One region of the Peribacillus sp. P4_D6 genome, then DNA from elsewhere that is predicted to be linked to it. Evidence: riboswitches for the same ligand, from Rfam matches in the RefSeq annotation. Region 1 holds a riboswitch; each other region holds the start of a gene.
The links. Region 1 has a riboswitch for S-adenosylmethionine ahead of AC1DVB_RS24155 (bifunctional homocysteine S-methyltransferase/methylenetetrahydrofolate reductase). Riboswitches for the same ligand answer to the same signal wherever they lie in the genome.

Region 1 (3,134 bases):
CAAGTAGGAGAATCTTAGAATTTAACTGATCTTGAATCGCTTTTTTATTCATGTACTGCCACCTCTGATGTCTGTTTACTATCGACTTTTCTAATATATTTCGTTAGTTCCGCCGTCATTTCATAGCGAAGGAATGGAGTGATTAAATATATGCCCTTGAATTTTTCCCTAGCCGCGTCCACCAGTTCCCGCGCGATATTCACCCCTTCAATCCTTGACTTTACAGGGTCATCCCCCGCTAGAGCCATGGCCCTTCTAACATTATCAGGCAATTTGATGCCTGGGATCTCATTATGGATGAATTCGGCGTTCCGGGTGCTTGTTAAGGGCATGATACCGATGAAAATCGGGGTTTCCAGATGTTTTGTCGCTTCATATACTTCTTCGATTTGCTCTACGGAATAAATTGGCTGTGTCAAAAAGGATTGAGCACCGCAGGCAATCTTCTTTTCCATTCTCAGTACGGCTTTATCCAGATATTTCACATTGGGATTAAAAGCTGCCGCAATTTTAAAATTTGCCCGTTGACCCAAACTTTGACCGGAATAGGAAAGACCTTCATTAAATTGTTTGACCATGCTTATCAGGTCAAAGGAAGATAAATCGTAAACCGAAGTGGCACCCGGGAAGTCCCCAATTTTTGAAGGGTCTCCGGTGATGATCAATATTTCGTTCAGCCRTACCGTCTGCAGACCCATTAAATGTGACTGCAGGCCAATCAAATTTCGATCACGGCATGTTATATGCACCATCGGATTTATATTCAATTGGTTCTTCAGTAAATTAGCCAGTGCATCATTCGATATCCTTGGTGAGGCAAGTGAATTATCCGCTAATGTAATGGAATCGACCCCTGCTTTTTTCAAAACCTCAGCACCAGTCATGAAACTCTCTATCCCTAGCTTTTTCGGTGGATCAAGCTCAACGAGAATCGTCCGTTCCGTTTTGGCCTTTTCGTAAAGGGGAAGTTCCAATTCCCTATCGTTCACCTCAATTACTTCTATTTCACGGGATTTCGTAAATTTCTCTTTCACGGGAGCCAAACTTCCAATTGCATGCTTTACAGCTTGAATATGCAGTGGAGTCGTTCCACAGCACCCTCCTATGATCGCGGCGCCTTGCTCACGAAGTTCCAGGGCACTAGAACCGAAATATTCCGGTACAGCTTTATAAACGAGCCTCCCATCGACATAATCCGGCAGGCTGGCGTTAGGGTAAATGGCAATCGATGCTTGCTTTGGCAAACTCACTTCTTCCAAGGCCCGAATCATATGATGTGGTCCAAGGCGGCAATTCACACCAACCACATCGGCACCCAATTGCTCGAGTTTTTGAAAGGCTTCATTTAAATGGATTCCATTTTGAAGATTACCCAGTTCATGCATCGAGACATTTGCGATAATCGGAAGTCCGGTTTCATTTTTAACGATTTGCAGGACGGTTTCCAGTTCTTCCAGGTCATAAAATGTTTCCAGGAGAATCCCATCAGGATTTTCCATCAACAGACTGTATAGCTGTTCACGAAAACCCCGTTTTATCTCTTCCATGCTTAAATCCGATTTCCTGATACTCCGCTGTGCCCCTATGGTGCCGAAGACGTATGCCTTTCCTTTTGCCGCTTTTTTAGCAAGAATGACTCCCTGGCGATTGATTCTGCTCACTTCATCTTCAAGTCCATACCGCTTCAATTTATTGAAATTGGCTCCGTATGTATTCGATTGAAGGATATCTGCACCAGCTTCCAGATAGGCTCGATGGATGGACTCTATTTGATCTGGGTTCGTGCAGTTTAATTCCTCATAACATTGATCAATGCCATTAGAGTAAAGCAAGGTTCCCATTGCCCCTTCCCCAACCAGCATTCTTTCTTTTAATTCTTTACGAAAATTCATCATTACACCCTCTCTCAAAAACAATCCTGTTTTTGTCGTATTCTATGAGTATGAGAGAAAAGGAAAAAAAACCTTCTCAAAGAAGAAGGTTTTTGAAACATTCTCCTCATCTATCAAGCTCTGCTTGCTGGATTTAGCACCTTTGCGTAAGCTGGTTGCTGAGGTTTCTTCGGGCCAGTCCCTCCACCTCTCTCGATAAGATCCATTTATATAATTTTCATAAGATTTCAAAATTTGATTATATTTAATTTACATTAATAGTCTGTCAATTTCAATACCTGATCGACATTTTTTTCACTTTTGCAAAAATCATTCAATCTTTTGCTGCTTGAACCCTCTTCAAGATCCTTTGTTTCCAGTCTTCCGCTAACGAGTCTAGTGTAAGTAAAGCCTTAGCACCTTCAAGCCCATCCCGTTTATGAAGGATGACCTCTGATGCGTAATGGACAGAAATTTTTTCTTGTAGACGATCTATCAGCACAATCTCGTTTTGTTTATTTATCGTTCCTTCTTGAAGTACTCTTGCAAAATAACCAGTGAAACTCGTTTTCAGCACGAGTTCCAAAAACTTAGGTTCTTGATTGAAGAGGGAAATGGTTGAACAAGGTATCCTCCCTTGGTTAATTTGAACAATCACATCGCCCATTTGATAAATATCGCCGATATATGTTGTTTCTTCCTTCATCCCCGCTATAGTTAAATTTTCACCGAATGCAGGGATATCCAGCTCTTTAGAGAATTTTTCATTCCATAATGAATAATGCTCAAATGGGTAAAAGCACAAAYCCCGATCAGGACCTCCATGGAACTTTACATTACCGACACCATCACCGATTATGCCAGCTTTAGTCACTTTCAAATTATCCTGTGCTTGTTTATCCATGGCTGAAAAGATATCGATATTCGAAAAAATTTCATGTTTCGGCTTCCCCGCATGTAGTGATTTGATTTTCCCATTTTCCATTTTGCATCTTCCATTCATATTAAATTTATATCGTCCTATATGTATAAATTATACTAAAAATCCATTTTATTCAGTACCTTTTTATATGTATATGAAATGAAAAAGCCATATGCGGCGTTAATGGGCTAAATATCATTGATTTCCAGAAAAATTCATAGGTTAGTTTCAGTAATTTAGTTGCTATTTCAGAATTAAATATGGTAGAATATGAACACAATATATAGTCGAAAACTACAACCGTTCGCCTATATGTTGATTTTCACGATTGAATTCCTCAT
Region 2 (3,134 bases), on a different contig from region 1:
GTCAATTTGAGATGCATCCATTGTCTGATGATACCGTGTTAATTACATACCGGATTTTTGATGAAGATAAGCTGGAACATACCTTAAGAAGTTCAATCTGGAAATGTGCGAATGGAAGATGGCAGATGTTTTTTCATCAAGGCACAAAAACAAAAGGGCCCTTTTAAGACTTTTATTTATGAAAAAGAAAGTTTTCCCTGCTTGAAAACTATTTCACTAAAATGATAAGGATGGATGAAGTTGATCTTTCGTACCATTGATACGGACAAAGATAAAGATACTATCATTAAATTCCGGAAAGATTCCTTTATTGTAAGTTTTGGAACTGATGCGGGTTTTGGATATGAACATGCCTATCTGCAACGAATGGAAGAAAGGGTCCGCAAATTTCCGGATGGACAGGTGATCATTGAAAAGGACCAAGAACCGATTGGACAAATGGAACTTCAAATTCGGGAGTACGAAGGAACTGAAATTGGCTATGTGAATCTATTTTATCTTATTCCCGAATACCGCAGTAAAGGCCTTGGCAAGGAATTGGTCCGCTACGCAGAAAACTTTTTCAGGCAATTTAATGTATCCGAATATCACTTAAGGGTTTCTCCGGATAATCAAAGGGCGATTTCTTTATATACGAATTCAGGCATGGTGAAGATAAGGGAAGAAAATGAAAAATACCCTGTATGGAGAATGAGCAAATCATTATAAAAGTAGAAATATAAAATATATTGATATAATAAAAAAAGTATCGATTCACTATACTATGAAACTATTTATCGCGATGAAAAATATGGTTGACTTTAGCGAAATTAGAATATATAGTGAAGGACATAATTAAATATAACGTTAATTCTTATCAAGAGATGTGGAGGGACTTGGCCCTATGATACCTCGGCAGCGGGTTTTTACTTTTGTAAAAATACTGTGCTAATTCCAACGGACGAAAGTTTGAAAGATAAGAAGGAGCTTTTCTTAGATAATTAATTTAAGAGTTTACTCTTTTTTATGTCTAAAAGAGGCCTCTTCTGTCTGATGACGGAAGAGGCCTCTTTTGTTTATTCAAAATGTATATGGTTATTTGGAGAATGGGTGCATTACTCATGAGTTTCGCGCAATAATCGTGAGTTTGGTGTAATTACTCGTGAGTTTGGCGCAGTTACTCGTGAGTTTCACGTAATTACTCGTGAATTTGGTGCATTTACTCGTGAATTTTGCAGTTTTACTCGTGAATTTCGAAAATGTAACCCTATCATTATGAAACGTTGCAAAGCTCTTCTCTCTGGATAAGGAATTCGTACAAATAAACAGCATGGGGGGAGATTGGATGATTGAGTTTCAGGATGTTAAGAAGGTTTATCAAACAAAGAAACAGACTGTCGAGGCTTTGAAGGGCATTGATTTGACAGTGGAAAAGGGGGATATATTCGGGGTAGTCGGTTATAGCGGGGCCGGAAAGAGTACGTTGATCAGGTTGGTCAATTTGCTTGAACATCCTTCAGATGGTTCGGTGATTGTTGGGGGCAAGGATTTAACCAAATTAAGCCCGAAGGAATTACGGGCAGAAAAGAAAAAAATCGGGATGATCTTTCAGCATTTCAACTTACTAAACTCAAAGACTGTTTTTGATAATATTGCCATGCCGCTGGTATTATCGGGAACTCCGGCTAAGGAAATCAAAAACCGGGTAGGCGAGCTATTGGAGTTCGTTGGCTTATCGAGCAAAGCAAAGAGTTATCCGGAACAATTATCCGGCGGGCAAAAGCAGCGGATCGGCATTGCGAGGGCATTGGCTACGAATCCATCGATCTTATTGTGTGATGAAGCTACGTCGGCATTGGATCCACAAACAACGAGTGCAGTTCTGCAGCTCTTAAAAAAAATTAATAAAGAATACAATATCACCATCCTGCTAATCACTCATGAGATGTCTGTCATTCGGGAAATTTGCAATAAGGTAGCGGTCATGGAGGGCGGCTGCGTCGTTGAACAAGGTTCGGTTTTCGAAGTTTTTGCCAAGCCGCAAACGGATATTGCAAAAAACTTCGTGAGAACGGTCATACATGACGAAATTCCACAAAGTTTCTTAAAAAGCATAGGGTCCCATATCCCGATTATTTGGAAAATTAATTTTATTGGAACTACTTCGGGTACTCCTTTACTTTCAACCATCTCGAAGAAATATGATGTTCATTTAAGTGTCTTATCAGCCAATATTTCTGAAATCCAGGAAACGCCTTTCGGGAATTTGATCATCGAAGTGACAGGGAGCAAAAATGAGGTCGACAAGGCTTATCAATATATTAAAGATGAGGGGATTCTCGTCCAGGAGGTGCAAGTATAAATGGGTAATACGCTTTGGGGTATGGAAATAACGGCAGAGCAGCTGTCGACAGCTTTCGGTGACACACTTTATATGGTAGCCATCTCATTGATATTTTCCGGATTGATTGGGCTTCCGCTCGGTATCCTGCTTGTCATTACAAGAAAGGGTCACATCCTGGAGAATAAATGGATTTTTAATGTATTGAATCCGATCATCAATATCCTGCGGTCCGTTCCTTTCATCATCTTGCTTGTAGCACTCATTCCGTTTACAAGAATGATTGTCGGCAGTGCGATCGGAACGAATGCGGCCATTGTTCCGCTAATCTTTTACGCGGCTCCTTATATTGCCCGGCTTGTGGAAAACTCGCTGTTGGAAGTGGACAAAGGGATCATCGAGGCAGCTCAGGCGATGGGGGCGACAACATGGCAAATCATTTACCGCTTTTTGATTCCCGAGGGACTTAGTTCGTTAATCCTGACATTTACAACAGCGACAATCGGGCTTGTTGGATCTACGGCGATGGCAGGTGCTGTCGGTGCAGGCGGGGTCGGGGATTTAGCCTTGGCTTACGGTTACCAAAGGTTCGATACGATGACGATGATCGTCACAGTGGCGGCGCTCGTGATCATCGTTCAATTATTGCAATCCACCGGGAACTTTGTTTCAAGAAAAATAAGAAGAAGATAAAACGAACAGGAGGCAGGAAAAATGAAAAAAATCTTATTAACGATCATGGTATTGGCATTGGCCATCGTGGCTGCAGCATGCGGGAACGATGAGGGTGCATCAGGGAGTTCGGATGATGTGA
Region 3 (3,134 bases), on a different contig from region 1:
AGCTGGCGCTACAGTTGAAGTTCAGTGGGAAAATTACGGTCATCAGTTGACACGTTCAGAGGTTGATGCAGCAGGTTCATGGTTTCAAAAGAACTTTTTATAAGAATGAGGGGGAATGAAGATGATTTCTGTTAACCCTGAAAGTCTGACTGAACGGGATAATTATAAGTTTTTGACTGGAAGCATTATACCGAGACCTATAGCGCTGGTTACGACACAATCCGAAACCGGTACAATCAATATAGCGCCGTTCAGCTTTTTTAACATAGTCAGTTCAAATCCTCCGATGATTTCCATTTCTGTTCAACGGAAAGAAGGAGTTTCAAAGGATACAGCCCGAAATGCAATTCAAACAGGTGAGTTCGTTGTTCATATCACTGATGAAAATAATGTTGCTGATGCAAATCGAACGGCCAAGGAACTCCCATCTGAAGAAAGTGAATTGGGTCTTACTAATTTCACGCTGGCTGTTAGTGATAGGGTATCCGTACCAGGATTGGAAGAAGCGAAGGTGCGTTTTGAATGTACATTAGAGCAATCGATTCCATTGGCAGGTTCCAAGAATGAACCTGGTTGTGATTTACTGATAGGGAAAATAGTCTGCTATCATATAGAGCAAGATATTTACCATAATGGCCGTATTGACCCGAAAGGGCTAAAACCTGTAGCAAGATTAGCAGGTCATACTTATACAAAACTAGGGGAATTATTTGAAATAGAACGTCCTTAAGGAAAAAGAAAAAAATGGCGACATCTTTTAAGATGTTGCCATTTTTAAGACCAAAATGACCCCGGTTAGTTTTATTTGCCAATATAATACGCTTAGCGCCTGTTCCAAAAATAAGCAACCTTTTAATATTAATGCCGCAGACGCCATGATCGTTAGCATTTAAAAGGAAGTCTTTACATTCCGAAACAAAACTTGACAAATTTTTCATAGATTGATAAAGTTATAAAAAAATAATTTCTTATCCAGAGAGGTGGAGGGACTGGCCCTATGAAACCTCAGCAACAGGTCTACAAAGACACTGTGCTAATTCCAGGGGGTGAAACCTTGATAGATAAGACCGTACGTGTTTATTTGTCAGTAACGCACTCTTTTTTAGAGTGCGTTTTCGTTTTTTCTGGATGCAAGATTAAGGAGAGTAAGAATGGATAACAAAAGGAAGCATGATTTTCAAAGGCAAATGCAAGCACGGCATATAATAATGCTATCGCTTGGCGGGGTGATTGGAACTGGTTTATTCTTAAGTTCGGGTTATACGATTCAACAGGCTGGTCCGTTCGGAACCATCCTTTCGTATCTGATTGGTGCATTAGTGGTTTATCTAGTCATGCTATGTCTAGGTGAACTATCAGTGCATATGCCCGAGACTGGTGCGTTTCATAGTTACGCAGCCAAATACATCGGACCAGGGACAGGGTATACAGTAGCCTGGTTGTATTGGCTAACCTGGACTGTTGCACTAGGTTCGGAATTCACGGCTGCAGGATTGTTGATGCAGCGATGGTTTCCATTAATCAGTGTCTGGATATGGAGTGCTCTATTTGCCATTTTGGTCTTGGCATTAAATGCGTGGACCGTTAAGTTTTTCGCTGAATCCGAATTCTGGTTTGCGTCTATAAAGGTATTTGCTATTGTAATATTCATTATTCTGGGAGCTGCGGCAATGATAGGTTTCATTCCAATGATTAACGCACAATCAGCTCCGTTATTTTCCAATGTTACAAGTGCAGGTTTATTTCCAAATGGTGCTTTTGCCATTCTAATGACGATGCTCGCGGTGAATTTTGCATTTTCTGGAACTGAATTGATCGGAGTTGCAGCTGGAGAAACTGTGAATCCGGAAAAAACGATTCCAAAGGCAATCCGTATGACATTATGGAGATTGATTATCTTTTTTATAGGTACCATCGTTGTTTTATCCGCATTATTGCCTGTTTCGGATGCAAGCGTATTAGAGAGCCCCTTTGTTGCCGTTCTAGAACGAATTGGAGTGCCATATGCAGCGGATATTATGAACTTTGTTATATTAACTGCCATTTTGTCCGCTGCGAACTCAGGACTATATGCCTCATCCAGGATGCTTTGGTCACTTGCAGATAAGAAAACTATTTCACCAATATTTGCAAAATTGACAAAACGGGGTGTTCCCTTGAATGCAGTCCTTTTCAGTATGTTGGGCGGTGTTTTAGCACTTTTCTCGAGTATTATTGCGCCGGATACTGTATATATAGTGCTTGTATCCATTTCTGGACTAGCCGTGGTTATAGTTTGGATGAGTATTAGCGCGTCACAGTTTCTATTTCGCAGACGATATATAAACGAAGGAAACTCAGTTAATGATTTGGCTTATCATACACCATTATATCCATTCGTACCAATCGTTTCATTTATGCTATGTCTTGCTTCTTGCATAGGAATTGCATTTGATCCTACACAAAGAATAGCACTATATTGTGGCATTCCGTTTATTTTGTTTTGCTATGGAAGTTATTATCTGACACAAACCATAAAGAAAAGAGGAGTAGACCATGAAAAATAAAATTAACCCAATTGAAGCAATTTTACAAGGTCATTCAGTTATGATTTTGGACGGAGCTTTAGCTACAGAGCTTGAAAGTCATGGGTGTGATTTGGACGATCCCCTGTGGTCTGCACGTGTATTACTTGAAAATCCAGAAGTGATTTACCAGGTGCACTCTGACTACTTTCGAGCTGGTGCTGACTGTGCGATAACGGCAAGCTATCAAGCAACGGTTGAAGGTTTCGCCCTCCGCGGAATACAAGAAAAAGAGGCATTGGATCTAATCAGGAAAACGGTTTTACTAGCAAGAAAAGCAAGAGATGAATTTTGGAAGGAAGAATATCAAACGATTAGACCTAAGCCATTGGTTGCTRCATCAGTTGGACCTTATGGGGCTTATCTTGCAGATGGTTCAGAGTATGTTGGGAATTATGGTGTTTCAGATGAAGCTTTGGCGGCATTTCATCGCTCACGAATATCAGCTTTGGTTGAAGCAGGAGCTGACATTTTAGCATTTGAAACGATTCCTTCCCTGCAAGAAGCAAAAGTATTACATTCATTATTGAAAGATTATCCAGAAGTCTATGCTTGGCTGTCCTTTTCTTT
Region 4 (3,134 bases), on a different contig from region 1:
AGTCCGAAGAATAAAGCGACGTCCCCTTCACGTCCTACGTTGGCAGAGCAATGCATTGGAAGGATTCCAGCCTCTGGAAGTAAGTAGTTCATGATCGAGAAGATCGATTTTTTCATTTCTCCTGCATATTCCGTTCCGCCGATCAGGATCGTACGGCGTTCAAAAGAAACGATGATGAACGTTTCGGATGTAGTTCCGTCCACTTCTGGGTCCGCTTTGAAGTTAGGTGCAGAAACGATCGTGAATTCAGCTTCGTGACCTCTCAGTTCCTCTTCGTTTGGACGGATGAACAAAGTATGGGCGAAAAGGTTATGCCAAGCATATTCATTAACAACACGGATGGGAAGACGTGATGATTCGTCTGCACCAGCGAAACCTTTAAAAACAAAAATCTCTTCTTTTGCTTTTAGGTAGTCAACTACTTTATTATATAGTTTATTGAACACATCTTCGGAAATCGGCCGGTTCACTGGACCCCAATCGATTTTATCTTTAACTGATGCTTCTTCCACGATATATTTATCTTTAGGTGAACGACCAGTATATTTGCCAGTTTCAGCTTTTACCGCGCCGGTTGATGTTAAAACGCCTTCATTTCTGCTTAGTACTTTTTCGACCAATTGAGGAACTGATAGTTGAGTTTGCACATTGTTTCCTGTTAATAATTGGTGTAACTCATTAGAAACATCTACAGAATTCATATATGAGGTACCTTCCTTTGTTTGAGTTTTTAGATTACAATTAGTATAACACATTCATTTAATTAGTCTATACTATTTCTTTTAATTTGTGATTATTTTCAGCTAGCCGCATTAATCATTTTAATCCGGAAGGAACCGAGTCAGGATGATCGCATATACTTTCATGAGGAAAAATTTATTTAAATAGGAAGTAAGTAAACAATATATGTCTAAAGGGAAAGTCAGGATGTCGTTCCTTTTCGATGTTCAATACTTTATTATTAATGGCAATTTACAATATTTCTATTCGTATTTTGCGTTGTAAACCCCACTAGGACTTTGTATCAACATGTTTTTTCAAATGAACGCCATTCTGGGTGGAAATGTTCTTTTTAGAAAAGCATTGACAAATTCCAGCCAGATACGATAATATCTTAAATTGTACGGATTCTCTTATCCCGAGTTGGTGGAGGGACAGGCCCTTTGAAACCCAGCAACCTGCCATATTGAACTTGACTCCAAGATCAATCGCCGAAAATAAAGCGAAGGTCTTCAAGGAATAGTGGTGATGGTGCTAACCTGAGCAAGGTAAAAAACCCTTGAACGATAAGAGTGAAAGGATAGAAGACAGAATTTTAAACCTTTCCTCATTTGCCAGGGAAGGTTTTTGTGTTTTTTATAAGTAATTCTGTGTCTATAGTTGAAACTAATGAGGGAAACGAGTTCCGTAAAAATCAGGCTTATGCCTACAACATACTAACTTCCAAGGAGGAAATATGATGTCAAAGAAACGTCTATTTACTTCTGAATCTGTTACAGAGGGCCATCCGGACAAAATTTGTGATCAGATTTCAGATTCCATTTTAGATGCTATCCTAGCTAAGGATGCAAATGCACGTGTTGCGTGTGAAACTAGTGTAACTACAGGTCTTGTACTTGTTGCTGGTGAAATTACAACGTCTGCTTACGTGGATATCCCGCGTATCGTTCGTGATACGGTTAAAGGAATTGGCTACACACGTGCGAAATACGGTTTCGATGCTGAAACTTGTGCCGTTTTGAGTTCCATTGATGAGCAGTCTGCCGATATCGCAGCTGGAGTCGATAAAGCATTGGAAGCTCGTGAAGGAAACATGTCAGATGAAGAAATCGATGCAATCGGTGCAGGGGACCAAGGTCTTATGTTCGGATTCGCTTGTAATGAAACAGAAGAGCTTATGCCGCTTCCGATTTCATTGGCGCATAAACTTTCATTCCGTTTGACTCAAGTTCGTAAAGATGAAACTCTTGCTTACCTACGCCCTGATGGTAAAACACAGGTAACCGTGGAATATGATGAGAATAACCGTCCTGTACGTGTAGATACAATCGTCATCTCTACACAGCATGATGCAGAAATTACGCTTGAACAAATTCAAGCCGATCTAAAAGAACATGTGATCAAAGCTGTCGTTCCAGCCGAGTTGATCGATGCAGATACTAAGTACTTCATCAACCCGACTGGCCGTTTCGTAATCGGCGGACCTCAAGGGGATGCTGGTCTTACTGGACGTAAAATCATCGTTGATACTTACGGAGGATACGCTCGTCACGGCGGCGGTGCATTCTCTGGTAAGGATGCTACTAAAGTTGACCGTTCTGCTGCATACGCTGCACGTTACGTTGCGAAAAACATCGTGGCAGCCGGCCTTGCCGACAAAGCGGAAGTTCAATTGGCATACGCAATTGGTGTGGCAGAGCCTGTATCGATCTCCATTGATACGTTCGGAACTGGTACAGTTAGCGAAGAAGTCCTTGTTGACCTAGTTCGCGCAAACTTCGACCTTCGTCCAGCTGGTATCATCAAAATGCTTGACCTTCGTCGCCCAATCTACAAACAAACAGCTGCATACGGACACTTCGGCCGTACAGATGTTGATCTTCCATGGGAACGCACGGACAAAGCAGAAACATTAAAAGCTCAAGCGTAATTCATATAAAAAAAGGTGTCCCGTTATTTGCGGGGCACCTTTTTTATGGATTAACTTAGCCGTCTGCGGGAATAATTCAAGAAATCCCAAAGAAATTAAACTTTAAGGGCCATACTCGTGAGCTAGCTCGTGAATTTGGAGCAAATACTCGTGAGTTTCAGCGAAATACTCGTGAATTTGAAGCAAATACTCGTGAGTTGCGTTCACGTACTCGTAATTTTCAGTCAAGTGATCGTGCGTTACTTTATTCGTTCCGCCGTTTTATAGTATTGGCCTTTTTCGGCGTATTCGCGTACGATGCGTTCCATATCCTGACGATCTTCTTCATTGATTTCGCGGATGACTTTAGCTGGACGTCCGAATGCCAACATATTCGGTGGAATGACTTTGCCTTGGGGAACGAGACTGCCGGCACCGATGAAAGCCCCTTCGCCGATTTCGGCTTCATCAAGTACGATCGATCCCATGCCGATTAAAGCTCCTT

Region 2: linked by a shared signal. The riboswitch ahead of AC1DVB_RS07420 (methionine ABC transporter ATP-binding protein) and the one ahead of AC1DVB_RS24155 (bifunctional homocysteine S-methyltransferase/methylenetetrahydrofolate reductase) in region 1 are both predicted to bind S-adenosylmethionine.
Region 3: linked by a shared signal. The riboswitch ahead of mmuP (S-methylmethionine permease) and the one ahead of AC1DVB_RS24155 (bifunctional homocysteine S-methyltransferase/methylenetetrahydrofolate reductase) in region 1 are both predicted to bind S-adenosylmethionine.
Region 4: linked by a shared signal. The riboswitch ahead of metK (methionine adenosyltransferase) and the one ahead of AC1DVB_RS24155 (bifunctional homocysteine S-methyltransferase/methylenetetrahydrofolate reductase) in region 1 are both predicted to bind S-adenosylmethionine.

The regions. Positions count from the first base shown of each region.
Region 1 covers NZ_JBFUIQ010000164.1:1,338-4,471, reverse strand. The annotation lists partial or broken gene metH (methionine synthase) at 1-52, opposite strand, end outside; gene AC1DVB_RS24155 (bifunctional homocysteine S-methyltransferase/methylenetetrahydrofolate reductase) at 45-1,892, opposite strand; SAM riboswitch class I at 1,996-2,094, opposite strand; gene AC1DVB_RS24150 (MOSC domain-containing protein) at 2,206-2,856, opposite strand.
Region 2 covers NZ_JBFUIQ010000014.1:60,958-64,091, reverse strand. The annotation lists gene AC1DVB_RS07430 (nuclear transport factor 2 family protein) at 1-167, shown strand, start outside; gene AC1DVB_RS07425 (GNAT family N-acetyltransferase) at 235-708, shown strand; SAM riboswitch class I at 851-962, shown strand; gene AC1DVB_RS07420 (methionine ABC transporter ATP-binding protein) at 1,325-2,341, shown strand; gene AC1DVB_RS07415 (methionine ABC transporter permease) at 2,363-3,013, shown strand; gene AC1DVB_RS07410 (MetQ/NlpA family ABC transporter substrate-binding protein) at 3,035-3,134, shown strand, end outside.
Region 3 covers NZ_JBFUIQ010000085.1:5,475-8,608, forward strand. The annotation lists gene AC1DVB_RS19510 (alpha/beta hydrolase) at 1-103, shown strand, start outside; gene AC1DVB_RS19515 (flavin reductase family protein) at 122-730, shown strand; SAM riboswitch class I at 966-1,068, shown strand; gene mmuP (S-methylmethionine permease) at 1,152-2,546, shown strand; gene mmuM (homocysteine S-methyltransferase) at 2,536-3,134, shown strand, end outside.
Region 4 covers NZ_JBFUIQ010000006.1:9,449-12,582, forward strand. The annotation lists gene pckA (phosphoenolpyruvate carboxykinase (ATP)) at 1-701, opposite strand, end outside; SAM riboswitch class I at 1,131-1,293, shown strand; gene metK (methionine adenosyltransferase) at 1,457-2,650, shown strand; gene AC1DVB_RS04085 (gamma carbonic anhydrase) at 2,890-3,134, opposite strand, start outside.